3 regions of the Flavobacterium sp. AK-301 genome follow, and region 1 is predicted to be linked to each of the others. Evidence: riboswitches for the same ligand, from Rfam matches in the RefSeq annotation. Region 1 holds a riboswitch; each other region holds the start of a gene.
The links. Region 1 has a riboswitch for cobalamin ahead of AC4FQX_RS10065 (ribonucleotide-diphosphate reductase subunit beta). Riboswitches for the same ligand answer to the same signal wherever they lie in the genome.
Positions count from the first base shown of each region.

Region 2: another riboswitch for cobalamin. It lies ahead of AC4FQX_RS06715 (TonB-dependent receptor plug domain-containing protein); the one in region 1 lies ahead of AC4FQX_RS10065 (ribonucleotide-diphosphate reductase subunit beta).
Region 3: another riboswitch for cobalamin. It lies ahead of metE (5-methyltetrahydropteroyltriglutamate--homocysteine S-methyltransferase); the one in region 1 lies ahead of AC4FQX_RS10065 (ribonucleotide-diphosphate reductase subunit beta).

Region 1 is NZ_JBZEES010000006.1:35,448-39,740, forward strand. Features, by position in the region: gene AC4FQX_RS10055 (T9SS type A sorting domain-containing protein) at 1-945, shown strand, start outside; gene AC4FQX_RS10060 (GNAT family N-acetyltransferase) at 1,130-1,729, shown strand; cobalamin riboswitch at 2,096-2,236, shown strand; gene AC4FQX_RS10065 (ribonucleotide-diphosphate reductase subunit beta) at 2,333-3,307, shown strand; gene AC4FQX_RS10070 (ribonucleoside-diphosphate reductase subunit alpha) at 3,398-4,293, shown strand, end outside.
Region 2 is NZ_JBZEES010000003.1:185,909-190,201, reverse strand. Features, by position in the region: gene AC4FQX_RS06720 (DUF5074 domain-containing protein) at 1-308, opposite strand, end outside; gene AC4FQX_RS06715 (TonB-dependent receptor plug domain-containing protein) at 312-2,375, opposite strand; cobalamin riboswitch at 2,521-2,728, opposite strand; gene AC4FQX_RS06710 (L-threonine 3-dehydrogenase) at 2,818-3,759, opposite strand; gene AC4FQX_RS06705 (hypothetical protein) at 3,960-4,274, opposite strand.
Region 3 is NZ_JBZEES010000002.1:285,048-289,340, reverse strand. Features, by position in the region: gene metE (5-methyltetrahydropteroyltriglutamate--homocysteine S-methyltransferase) at 1-1,750, opposite strand, end outside; cobalamin riboswitch at 1,905-2,095, opposite strand; gene AC4FQX_RS04785 (acyl-CoA thioesterase) at 2,302-2,691, shown strand; gene AC4FQX_RS04780 (mechanosensitive ion channel family protein) at 2,716-3,966, opposite strand; gene AC4FQX_RS04775 (DUF3817 domain-containing protein) at 3,975-4,244, opposite strand.

The DNA.
Region 1 (4,293 bases):
ATAGATATAAAAGAGCATTTAACCTTACAAACAGCCTCTGATAATGTGTATGAAGTAAAAACGGATGAGACTTTTCAGGTTCGTGCCGCTGTTTCAGCAGATCAGCAAAAGGTAAAAATTGGTTTATTTAGTAATAACGGTACTTTTTATGCCGATATCACGATTTCCGGAGAAGGAAATAGTTATACTTGTCAAATACCTGTTGATGTTTCAAAAGGAAAATATATTATTCAGCCATATATAGAAAAAGAAGAGAAGAAAATAATTGTTGCTCGTCCGGAAGGATCACATCTGATTGATAAGTTGCCGATTACTATTTTGGGCGAAAAAGGTTTTAATTTTAGAACAGCAACTGTATTAAAACATTTACAACTGAAAACAGCTCAGGATAATTTCTTTCAGGTGGCTGTAGAAGATTCTTTTGAGGTATATGTTCCTTCTTCAGAAACCGTTACAAGAGTTGGATTGTTTGAGTTAAATGGTGTTTTTTTAACTGATATTACCGTTACTAAAAATAAGTATACCTATACCTGCGAAGTCCCTTTTGAAATTAATGAAGGGAATTTTATTGTAATGCCTTATGTTATGGAAAATGGAGTTGTAAAAATCGTAGAACGTGCAGATGGAGCTACTGTAATAGATCGATTACCGTTAGCCGTAACAGAAGGCGATATATGGAGTCGTAAACTAAGCCTTCCTGTGCAAGAAGAAATTACAGAAAACACAACAATCAGAGTTTATCCTAATCCTGCAATGGAAGTTATCTATATTGATGCACCCGGTACCGTTCAGGGAATAGAAATTTATAATCTAAACGGACATCTGGTTAAAAAAGAAACACCATCAGGACAGAGTATTTCTGTTCAGGGACTTCAAAAAGGAGTTCATGTTTTAAAAGTAACCACTTCCGAGGGATTGTTTAGTCATAAAATAATAAAGAACTGATACGATAATAAGTTGAGTTAGTGCTTGGAATATGTTCTAAATTGTAAAGGTTTTTTATTCCCGGTTTTCTGTATCCAGAAAACCGGGAATTTTTTTATTTTTATACTGTCTGAGCAGAAAGTATATTTTCTAATTTGAATATCAGATAAAACCATTGAAAATAAAGAATAAAATAAGAACAGTTATGGATTTTAATTTTAAAGAAAAGTATATACTGGAAAACGATATTGTTTGTCTGCGTCCTTTGGAAGAATCTGATTTTGAAAATCTACGTCATTTTTCACGGACAGAACCGGAACTGTGGAAGTATTCTTTAGCTGTCATTAACGGAGAAGAAACATTAAAAAAGTATTTATATACAGCAGTGCAGCAAAGAGAAAAAGAAAAAGAATATCCCTTTATTGTGTTGGATAAAAGAAATAATAGCTATGCCGGGAGTACAAGATTCTATGATGTTCAGCTTTCAGATAAATGCTTACAATTAGGATATACCTGGTATGGAAAACAGTATCAGGGAACTGGTCTGAATAAGCAGTGTAAGTTTCTTCTTTTAGAATTTGCATTTGAAAAAATGGGAATGGAAAGAGTCGAGTTTCGTGCGGATAACAACAACAAGAGGAGTATAGCAGCAATGAAAAGTATAGGGTGTAAAGAAGAAGGTATTTTACGTAGTCATGCATTGAAACCGGATGGTAGCAGACGGGACAGCATTGTACTGAGTATACTGAAAGCGGAATGGGAAACGGAAGTGAAAAACAGACTTAAAGAAAAATTAATTTTGTAACAAGTTAATCTATTGAAATGGCAATATAGAACACTGTTTTTAGAATTAAAAATCTTGATAAAACACAAAAAGCAGATCATTGAAAATGAAATATTGAAGTTTTTTGGATACCATAATAAAGAGATTTGATCAACATTAAAAACGTTTTTAAATATCAAAATAATGAGATGAAAATAGTTGATTTTTGATATGAGATAAAATATGTTTTGTCTATTAACAAATTAAAAGAAATAAAGCTTTTTTGTTTTTTGATTAAATAAAAAAATGGCGTATGAAATTTCTTTAAAAAAGAGCACTTATCAACAATTGTTTAAAAGTAAATTACCCTTCTTCTGAATTTGTGGCTACCTTTGAAGTCGTTAAAATAAGTTGTTTTTTGTGTTTGGATTTTTTATTCCAACAATAAAATAATAAAGGGGAATCGTGTGAGATTCACGAGCTGTCGCGCAACTGTAAAGTAATATTTTTATTACAAGCCAGATTACCTTTCCTGCACAGAATGATTTTGCTTTCGCATCAGGGGCAATGCCATAAGAGATCAGATTTTTTGAAAAATTTGAGTTTTATTACATTGCTTTTTATTAATCAATAATAAAAAGTATTATGAGTATTTTTGACTACAGACAAAGCTACAAACCTTTTGAGTATCCGGAGGTTTTACAATTCACAGAAGCTATTAACAAATCGTTTTGGGTACATTCAGAGATTGATTTTACAGCTGATTTACAGGACTTTCATTCTCATTTATCATATGCTGAACAACAGGCTGTTAAAAAAAGTTTATTAGCTATTGCTCAGATAGAAGTAGCAGTGAAATCGTTTTGGGGTAGTTTGTACAATCATCTTCCAAAACCGGAGTTTAATGGTCTGGGAAGCACATTTGCAGAATGTGAATTCCGCCATTCCGAAGCTTACTCACGTTTACTTGAAGTATTGGGGTATACCAATGAATTTGATAAGCTCATCGAAATACCCGTGATGCAGAGCCGTATTCAGTATCTGAACAATGCTTTAAAAAACGCTAAAAGCGAAGAGCCGCAAGAGTACATTACATCACTGGTTCTGTTTACCATTTTAATTGAAAATGTCTCTCTTTTCAGTCAGTTTGCCATCATATTATACTTTACAAGATTTAAAGGATATATGAAAAACACCAGTAACATTATTGCCTGGACATCCGTTGATGAACAAGTGCATGCTAATGCCGGGATGTATATTATTAATAAGATTAAAGAAGAATTCCCTTCTTATATCGATCAGAACAAATCAGAAGAAATAACAAAGATCATTCTTGAATCGATCAGTATAGAATCACAGATATTAGACTGGATTTTTTCCGAAGGAGAATTGGATACGATTAGTAAAACAGATATTCTGAACTTTATGAAATACAGAATAGATGCCAGTCTGGTTCAGATCGGTTTTTCTAAGTTGTTCTTTATCACAGAAGAACAATACAGACCGATGAAATGGTTTGAAGAAGAAGTATTTGCAAACAGTTTGGATGATTTTTTTGCAAAGAGACCTGTAGAATATACAAAACATGATAAAAGTATTACTGCTTTAGATTTATTTTAGCAGAAGAGGAATAAAATTTTTTAAGAAGCCCGTATTAGTCTTTCCCGAAGAGATTAATCGGTTATAAAACGTATAAAAAGCATAAATAGAATGGAACGACTTTGGTGGTTAAATGAAGAAAGCGAACAGATATTGAATAGAGGTTATCTGTTAAAAGGAGAAACTGTAGAAGGAGCTATAGAAAGAATAACAGCAGGAGCAGCAAAACGGCTGAAAGCTCCTGAACTGCAGAAAAGTTTTCAGGAATTGATAGAAAAAGGATGGATGAGTTTAAGCTCTCCTATCTGGGCAAATATGGGAACAGAACGTGGATTGCCTATTTCCTGTTTCAATGTACACATACCCGATGATATAGAAGGAATTACCCATAAACTCGGTGAAGTGATTATGCAGACCAAAATAGGAGGAGGTACCTCAGGCTATTTTGGAGAATTGAGAGAAAGAGGAAGTGCAGTAACCGATAATGGAAAGAGTAGTGGAGCAGTATCCTTTATGAAGCTTTTTGATACCGCTATGGATACCATTTCACAAGGAGGAGTCCGTAGAGGAGCATTTGCTGCCTATCTGGATATTGACCATTCCGATATAGAAGAATTCTTATCCATTAAAAATATAGGGAATCCTATTCAGAATTTATTCTATGCCGTTTGTGTTCCCGATTACTGGATGCAGGAAATGATAGACGGAGATACTTATAAAAGAGAAATTTGGGCAAAAGTTCTGGAGTCAAGACAACAGAAAGGACTGCCTTATATTTTCTTTACAGATAACGTGAATCGGAATAAACCGCAGGTTTATAAAGACTTGAATTTAAAAATTAATTCAAGTAATTTATGTTCCGAAATTGCTTTACCTTCAACAAGTGACGAGTCCTTTATCTGCTGTCTTTCCTCTATGAATTTAGAACTTTATGACGAATGGAAAGATACAGATGCTGTAAAAACAGCAATCTTCTTTCTCGATGCCGTTTTACAGGAATTCATTGA
Region 2 (4,293 bases), on a different contig from region 1:
ATACAGTATAATTTATCTCTATATAACTGTAAATCATTAGCTGTATCTCCTAATCCTCTCTGATTTTTTTCTAAAAAATAATTCTTTTTAAGGACCGCTTCTTTAAAGGAATAATAAGCAATACTGCTATTATTCATACTAAACAGTCCTTCACTACAGATATAAAGTGCAGTAGCTTCATTTTCTGTTCCGGGAGGATTGACCACACTTGGGGGACCTACATATTTATCACTGTCATCACAGGCTGCAACAAAAAACAGGCTGATGAAGAGAAGGAATACTATTATTTTACCGGAAATATACTTCATTTTTTATATTTTAATTATAAGTGTGCCTCGAACGGAACGTCCGGGCATCGGATAGGATTTAACTACTTCATACTGGGAATCAAACAGATTCAGTATTTCTACACTTGAGGAAATATCAACCTTGTCCCATCTGAATTTTTTATTGAACGAAACACTGTGATCTGAATATTTTCCAACATAGTTTTCGGGGATATTCTCTCCGAGTTTGTAACGACTTCCGGAATAAACGGCTGCATAGGAAACGGTAACGAAAGGATTATCAAAGCTGATACGTCCGGAACCGGAATGTTCGGGGGTATAGGCTATTTGATGTTTGTACTGCAATTTCTCTACTTCATCCGTTTTTGAAGTCACATCCCATGCTTTTTGAAGCGTATAGGTTCCAGAGAACGTAATACTGTATTTATCGGACGGTTTTATCTGTGCGTCAAACGTGATATCGGTGCCGTATATATCTACTTTTCCTACATTGACAATTGACCATTTGAATATATTGGCTGAGGGTCTGGCAACAATCTTATCGTTTACGTTATTATAATAGGAATCAATACTTACGGAAATAAAAGGAATATATTTTCCAATACTTTTTACCCAGGTAATCCCTGCATTATATTGTTTTGTAAATTCCGGTTTCAGATCGGGATTTCCTACTTCTGAATAGTACAGATCATTAAAGGTGGGGACTCTGAAAATACTTTTATACATCAGTCGTAAACGCAGATCTTCTTTACGGAACAGTTTATATGAAAAACTCAGAGAGGGAGATAAACGGTTCTGATTCTTACCGCTTTTGCCATAATTAATACTGTGATTGTCCCCTACATTCTTATCATAGTTTACCTGCTCTTCTACGATAGTGGACAAAACATTTCCTAATACGGAAAATCGTTCTGTGGTATATTTGGCAGCAAAGACATTCAGAAAGGAATAACGAGTCGGATAAGCAAAAACTTTCAGGTCGGCATTCATTGTATTAATAGAAGCGTCGGAAGCAATGGATAAGGAAAGGTTCTTAATCGGGTTATATAACAGGGTTCCTGAAAGGTAATATTCCCATTGATAATAATTGTTCTCTTCTTTGCCTCCTGTACCGCGATAACCGGAATCCAAATAACGCTGATAAGCCCAGTTAAATTTGGAATTAGCCTGAACGGACCATTTTTCGTTCAGATCATTTTCATAATGTCCTTGTACAAAGAATGTTTTATCCCATAATCGCTGAATCGGTTCGCTTTCGTTATACCAGATATCTGCTCCGGGCAATCCTCTTTCTGACTGATAGTAATAAGCTTTTGCACGAAACTTACTGTGTTCATTAATATTGTAGAACAATCCTGTTTCTGCACGAAATACTTCTACATCGGAATTGGTTCGTTTGCCTTTTGAAGTTAGGTCTCCGGCGTTTCCAAAATGAGTCGTGTAAGGATATCTTCCGTCAGAATACATATATTCTGCATTAACTGATGTGGACATCTTTTTAGTAATATGGTTTTCAACCAGAAAACGGGGGTTTATCAGACCGAATGAACCTCCTTTAAGTGTAGTTCGAATAGTATATTTTTCGTTTTTTCTGAATTGTGGAGATAAGGTCTGTACGTTTAATACTCCTGCAGAAGCAAATAATCGTGCGGTCTGGAATATATTATCGCTTTGCCCAGCATTTAACGAAATACTTTCAACATTGTCCAGAGAGAATTTCCCCAGATCAATCTGCCCGGTCTGAGCATCGCTTATTGTAATCCCGTCGTAACTGACTGCGGTATGATTTGCTCCAAGGCTTCGTACTGAAATTGTTTTAAGTCCTCCGATTCCTCCATAATCTTTTATCGTAACTCCGGAAAAATACTTAACGGCATCGGATAACTGCAATACATTTAACTTCTCAATAGCATCAGATGTAAGTATCTGCATCGGAGTTGTTGAGCGGGCTGCTCTCTCTTCTGCATACTTTTTTATTATTACTTCTTTCATCTGATGAATACTGTCTGTTTTGTTTTGTGAAAAACAAGCAACGGAAAGAATACTCAGAACAATACTGTAATAAATTTTTGAACTACTAAAATACATTGTGCCATTTTGATATTAAAAAATCAAAAAGCTTTTGTTAGAATAAATATACAGCAGAAATAAAGAAATCTCTCTATCTATGTTATGCTTAAGCTCCATTCCTCGAAAGCTTTAAACTTATTGCTGGATCTCCGTTAAAACTGAAACGGAATCCTTCATTATGGCAGGTATTCTGACTTACTCAACTTTGAACGGCCTTCCCATTTTATAAAACAGTGGCAAAAGAATTGTTCAAAATCATTTTATGAGCATACAGCAGCGGGTCTGTTCAGGATTCTCACCTGATTCCCTTTTATTGCAAATTATCAAAATATATTCTGATAATTTGCAATACCATAATCACTGGCAAAAATACATATTTTTTTAGATAAAGGTCTTTTTAAAGAGAGAAGTATTCGATTTTCAGTACTCAGTCGCAGTTTTCAGTTTTGAATACTGAAAACTAACGATTAAGATGTTCCAGCATATCTGTAGTCATTAAAGCCAGGTCAAAATCGTGATGCCACTGCCAGTCTTTTCTTGCTGATGAGTCATCAATACTCTGCGGCCAGCTGTCTGCTATTTTTTGTCTGAAATCGGGAGAATAACTAATAGTAAATTCGGGAATATGTTTTTTGATTTCTTTTGCAATATCATCGGGAGTGAAGCTCATTCCGGATAAATTATAGGAGGATCTGATCTTTATTTTTTCAGCGGGAGCCTGCATAATGGAAATGGTCGCTTTGATAGCATCATCCATATACATCATAGGAAGTCCTGTGTTTTCAGATAAGAAACATTCATATTTTTTATCCTGTAATGCTTTATAATAAATATCCACAGCATAATCTGTCGTTCCTCCTCCGGGAGGGGTAGACCAGCTTATTAAACCGGGATACCGGATACTTCTTACGTCTACTCCATAATTTTTAAAATAGTATTCACACCATCTTTCTCCGGTCTGTTTACTAATTCCATATACGGTTGAGGGTTCCATTACGGTATACTGCGGAGTATCTATACGGGGAGTTGTTGGTCCGAAAACAGCAATACTTGAAGGCCAGAAGACTTTTTTTATCTTTTTTTCTTTGGCTAAGTTCAGTACATGAAAAAGGGAGTTCATATTTAAATCCCATGCCATTGCCGGATTTTTTTCTGCAGTAGCGGATAGCATCGCTGCCATTAAATAAATCTCATCTACTTTATATTTATCCACTATTTTTTCAATTTGATTATAATCCATTGCGTTGACAACTTCAAAGGGTCCGGAAGCCATCATTTTTGCATTTCCTTCTCTTATATCTGATGCTATTACAGCATCGGAACCATATACACTTCGCAATTTCATGGTCAGCTCTGTTCCAATCTGACCACAGGCTCCGATAATCAAAATAGTGGTATTCATTTAACGGGATTTTAGATGCACAAATATAGTACTTTCACCCTTTAAATAGTGTTACTTTAACAGTGTAAAAAAATTATGATACACCATATTTAGAAGAAAGAACCAAGAGTTAAAAAATAAAAAATTATACAATATTATTAAAAATCTTTATTAGTCTTATAATTAAAGATATTTCATTGAAATTAACGATCAATTAAATGCTAAAACGACCAGATACTGTACAACCAAGTTGCTAATATTATTACGGGTAATAAGATTAAAATGACATTTATTTTAAAATATACTTTTTTACCTTTTATTTTATAATATACTAATTCTGTTGTCAGATATAACAGCCAAATTAAAAAAGTCCCTCCCACATAAAATATCCAGTTTGTCAAATTTGCCATTCCACTTGAGGGACCTCTAACAGGAGTCTGTGTTGCTTCTACAATAGAATTAACAACTATAATTGCTATAATAAGAATCCCTAGTCGGAGACCTATATATTTCCCGTATTTTATTTTATCTATCATGTTTAAATAAAAGTTTTAA
Region 3 (4,293 bases), on a different contig from region 1:
AGCGAGGCTGATCATTTCTTACAAAAGACCATTGTAAAATTGTAACAGGTCCTGTAAGCATCCCTTTAACCAGTTTATCAGTAAGTGACTGTGAATAAACTGCCCATTTTACCGTCATTGGAGTAGGGCGGGAGACATCTCCATAAATGATTGGAGGTTTCACACATCGGCTTCCATAGCTTTGTACCCAACCGTTTTTTGTAAAAGCAAAACCCTGTAACTGCTCTCCAAAATATTCTACCATGTCATTACGTTCAAATTCTCCATGAACGAGAACATCAATATCGATCTCTTCCTGAAAACGGATATTTTCTTCTGTTTCTTTTCGAATAAGCTCATCATACTGACTTAAGGTAATAGTTCCTTTTCTAAACTGAGCTCTCCAGCTTCGTACTTCATCAGTCTGAGGAAAAGAGCCTATTGTGGTTGTAGGAAACAGGGGTAGATTTAGAGCTTTTTTCTGTAGTTGTTTTCTTATTGAAAAAGGATTTTTACGATGGGTATCTTTTTCTGTAATCTGAGCAACGCGTTCTTTTACTTTAAGATCATGAATTAAAACTGAAGTTTTGCGAAGATCCTGTACCTTAATGTTTTCCTTTAATTTAGTGGCAGCATTTGTAATGTCCTCACTGTTGGCAAGCTGTTTTAATACTACTATTTCTTCAATCTTCTGTTTTGCAAAAGCCATCCATTGTTTTATTTCAGGAATCAACACCGTATCATTTGTTTCTAAATCCAGATCACACGGAGAATGTAGTAGAGAGCAGGAAGAAGAAATAATAATTCTGTCTTTCCCTGTTTTATTGGATACTGAATCAATAACTTTTAAAGAACTTCTAAAATCATTTTTCCAGATATTTCTTCCATCTACCACACCTAATGAAAGTATCAGCGTTTCAGGAATATTTTTTAAAATATCTTCTAATTGTTCCTGATCATTCGTCAGATCAAGATGAAGTGCTGAAACAGGAAGAGAAACAACAAATGAAGTATTATCTCTTAAACCTCCAAAATAAGTTGCCAAAAGGGTTTTCAGCTCAGGGAAAACTTTCTTTATCTCGGTATAAACATACTGAAAAGCCTTTTTTTCCTTTTCATTCAGATCTAATGAAAGAAAAGGCTCATCAAACTGTATCCATTCTGCACCGTTAGCAATAAGTTCTTTTATAATATCAAAATAAACCGGAAGCAGTCTATTTATTAAATCAATTTTTTCAAAACCACTTTCTTTTTCCTTTCCTAATAAAAGATAAGAAACAGGACCTATAATTACCGGTTTAGTAAGTATATTATTCTGTTTTGCTTCTATAAATTCATCAATTATTTTTTTAGAAAATAATTTAAATTCCTGATCTTTATAAAACTCAGGAACGATATAATGATAATTGGTATTAAACCATTTTGTCATTTCCATTGCGGTAATATCCAATCCATTCTGCTGATAACCTCTTGCCATTGCAAAATAAAGGTCAATGGGATCTATTTCTTTAGAAATAAGTTTTGTATAACGTTTTGGAACAGCGCCAAGTGCAAAAGATAAATCCAAAACCTGATCGTAAAATGAAAAATCATTAGAAGGGATTAAATCAATTCCTACTTCTTTTTGAAGTTTCCAGTTATGAATTCGAATTTCTTTTCCGGCACTTAAGAGTTCTTTTACCGAAATTTTGCCGGCCCAGTACTTTTCACAGGCTTTTTTTAATTCTCTGTTGCTACCGATTCTGGGATAGCCAAGGTTGTTTGTAAACATGTTTTTTGCTTTTAAAAAATTAATTAATTAGTTAAAAGCTCTTTGCATGATTTCACAATACTTTAAAAGAATATGGAAAATAGAAATAAACAGAAAGAAATACAGTTTACTCCCTGAATATTTTTTTTAACCAATTACTTCAAATCGCGAAAGTATTGTCAAGTAGAAATAGGCAGGTATCCTGACTTATAACATTTTTACCGTCCTTCCCATCATAATAATGACAGTGGACAACGTGGGGTAAAAACTATGATGTTACTTACAGTTGCGCGACAGTTCGTGATTTACACACGATTCCCTTTTAAATCCGGATCTTAATTCGGAACCTATCTCATTTGAAAGAAATAAAGTAAAGAACTTAATAAACAAATATAACAACTATTATTTTAATAAACTATAGAGTCAAAGATTTAAAGATTAAGAGTTTCAATGGAGCAAAAGTTTTCAGTTGCAGTATTTAGTTATTAATTTTTTTTACCTTAAAAAACTTTGCTCCTTTGTAACTAACTTACTTTATTGAAAAAGGCTTAATTTAGCATAAAAATCAGGATATGAGATTCAACAGTAGAAGATGGGTAAAGCCGGAAGATTTAAATCCTAACGGAACCTTATTTGGAGGAAAACTATTAGCATGGATTGATGAGGAAGCAGCGTTGTATTCTATTATTCAGTTAGAGAATCCCCGAGTAGTAACAAAACATATGTCTGAGATCAATTTTATGAGCTCGGCACAACAGGGAGATATTATCGAAATAGGTATTCAGGTAGTTAAATTTGGAAGGACATCCATAGTTCTGAAGTGTGAAGTTCGAAATAAAATGACACATGAAACAATCATTGCTGTGGATAAAATTACTATGGTAAGTCTGGATAGTTTTGGACGACCTTTGCCACATGGAAAAACAGTTGTAGAATATACAGAAGACAGGCTGAAAAAATAGTTTCTCAGCCTGATTCTTTATAATTTATAAACCTCCTCCGGTACTGTCAGAAGATAATTCATATATTTCAAGATCAAAATATTTAGCAGAAGCAATAATATGATCAAAAATATCTGCCATTATAGATTCATAATTCAGCCATCTTTTATCACTTACAAAAGCATAAATCTCCAGAGGAAGCCCTTGAGCAGTAGGTTGTAAGTGTCTGCACATCATAGTCATATCTTTATTAAGACCGGGATGTAAAGAAAGATACTGATTAATATATTTTCGAAACAATCCAAAATTTGTCAGATTACGACCATTAATGAATAAGTTCTTATCAATATTATTTGCAGTATTCCATTTTTCAATATCCTTTTGTCTGTGATCAATATAAGAAGAAATTAGCTGTATCTTTTTAAAGCTTTCCAGTTCAGAGGCATCAATAAACCGAACACTAGTAGCTTTTATCAGAATAGACCTTTTTATTCGGCGTCCACCTGAATCAGTCATCCCACGCCAGTTTTTAAATGAATCCGATATTAAACTGTAAGTTGGAATAGTAGTAGTTGTTTTGTCAAAATTTTGCACTTTTACTGTTGCTAAATTAATTTCGATCACATCACCATCTGCACCAAATTTATCCATTGTAATCCAGTCTCCAATTCGTACCATATCATTAACAGATACCTGAATGCTTGCTACAAAACCTAAAATTGTATCTTTAAAGACAAGTATTATTATTGCAGAAACAGCTCCAAAGGTTCCTAGAAGATAATTAACAGATTTATCAAACAGAATAGACGCTATGATTGTAATAGCCATGATCCATAAAAAAATCTTTACAACCTGAATATAACTGTCAAGTGGCTTATCTGCAAAAGCAGGTGTTTTTTTAAAGTGATTCTTTAAGGCATTCATCATACTATTTACAATACCTAAAAGAAGAAAAACAATAAGAATACTTATACTTTTATCAAAAAAATTTTCCCAGTTTACAAAACCGGAAAGTACTAAAGGGATGGTTTCATAAATAAAGAATAACGGAATAATATGTGCTATATAAGCAATTGTTTTATTATCTACCAGATATTCATCAAATTGTATTTTTACTTTTTTTCCTACTCTGGTTACTATATTTATCAGTAATTTTTTAAATAACTGATCCAGCAAGTATCCTAAAATGCTTATGATGATGATATTTACAAGCAAATTGGCATATATGGCTATATGCTCATTTACATCTATATCTTTAAGAAGTTTGTATACCCAATTAAATAATTTCTTATCCATTTAAAAGATTAAAGCATTTTCTTTTCAACATAAAAAGTTCCAAAAGGAATAACTGAGGCAATACAGATATAAAAATATTTTTTCAGAGACCATTCAGTTTCAAACTTAAGCATTGTTGCCAGCAAAATGTATACTATAAACAACAGACCATGTGCCATACCAACTGTCCGAACATATTCAGGAAGTTCATACATATACTTTAAAGGCATTGCAATAAATAAGAGTACTAATAAAGAAACTCCTTCTAAAAAGGCTATAATCTTAAAAAATCGAATCATTATGATAATTATAAAGAAAGGTTAATACTAAGTTTCACAAAACTAAGGG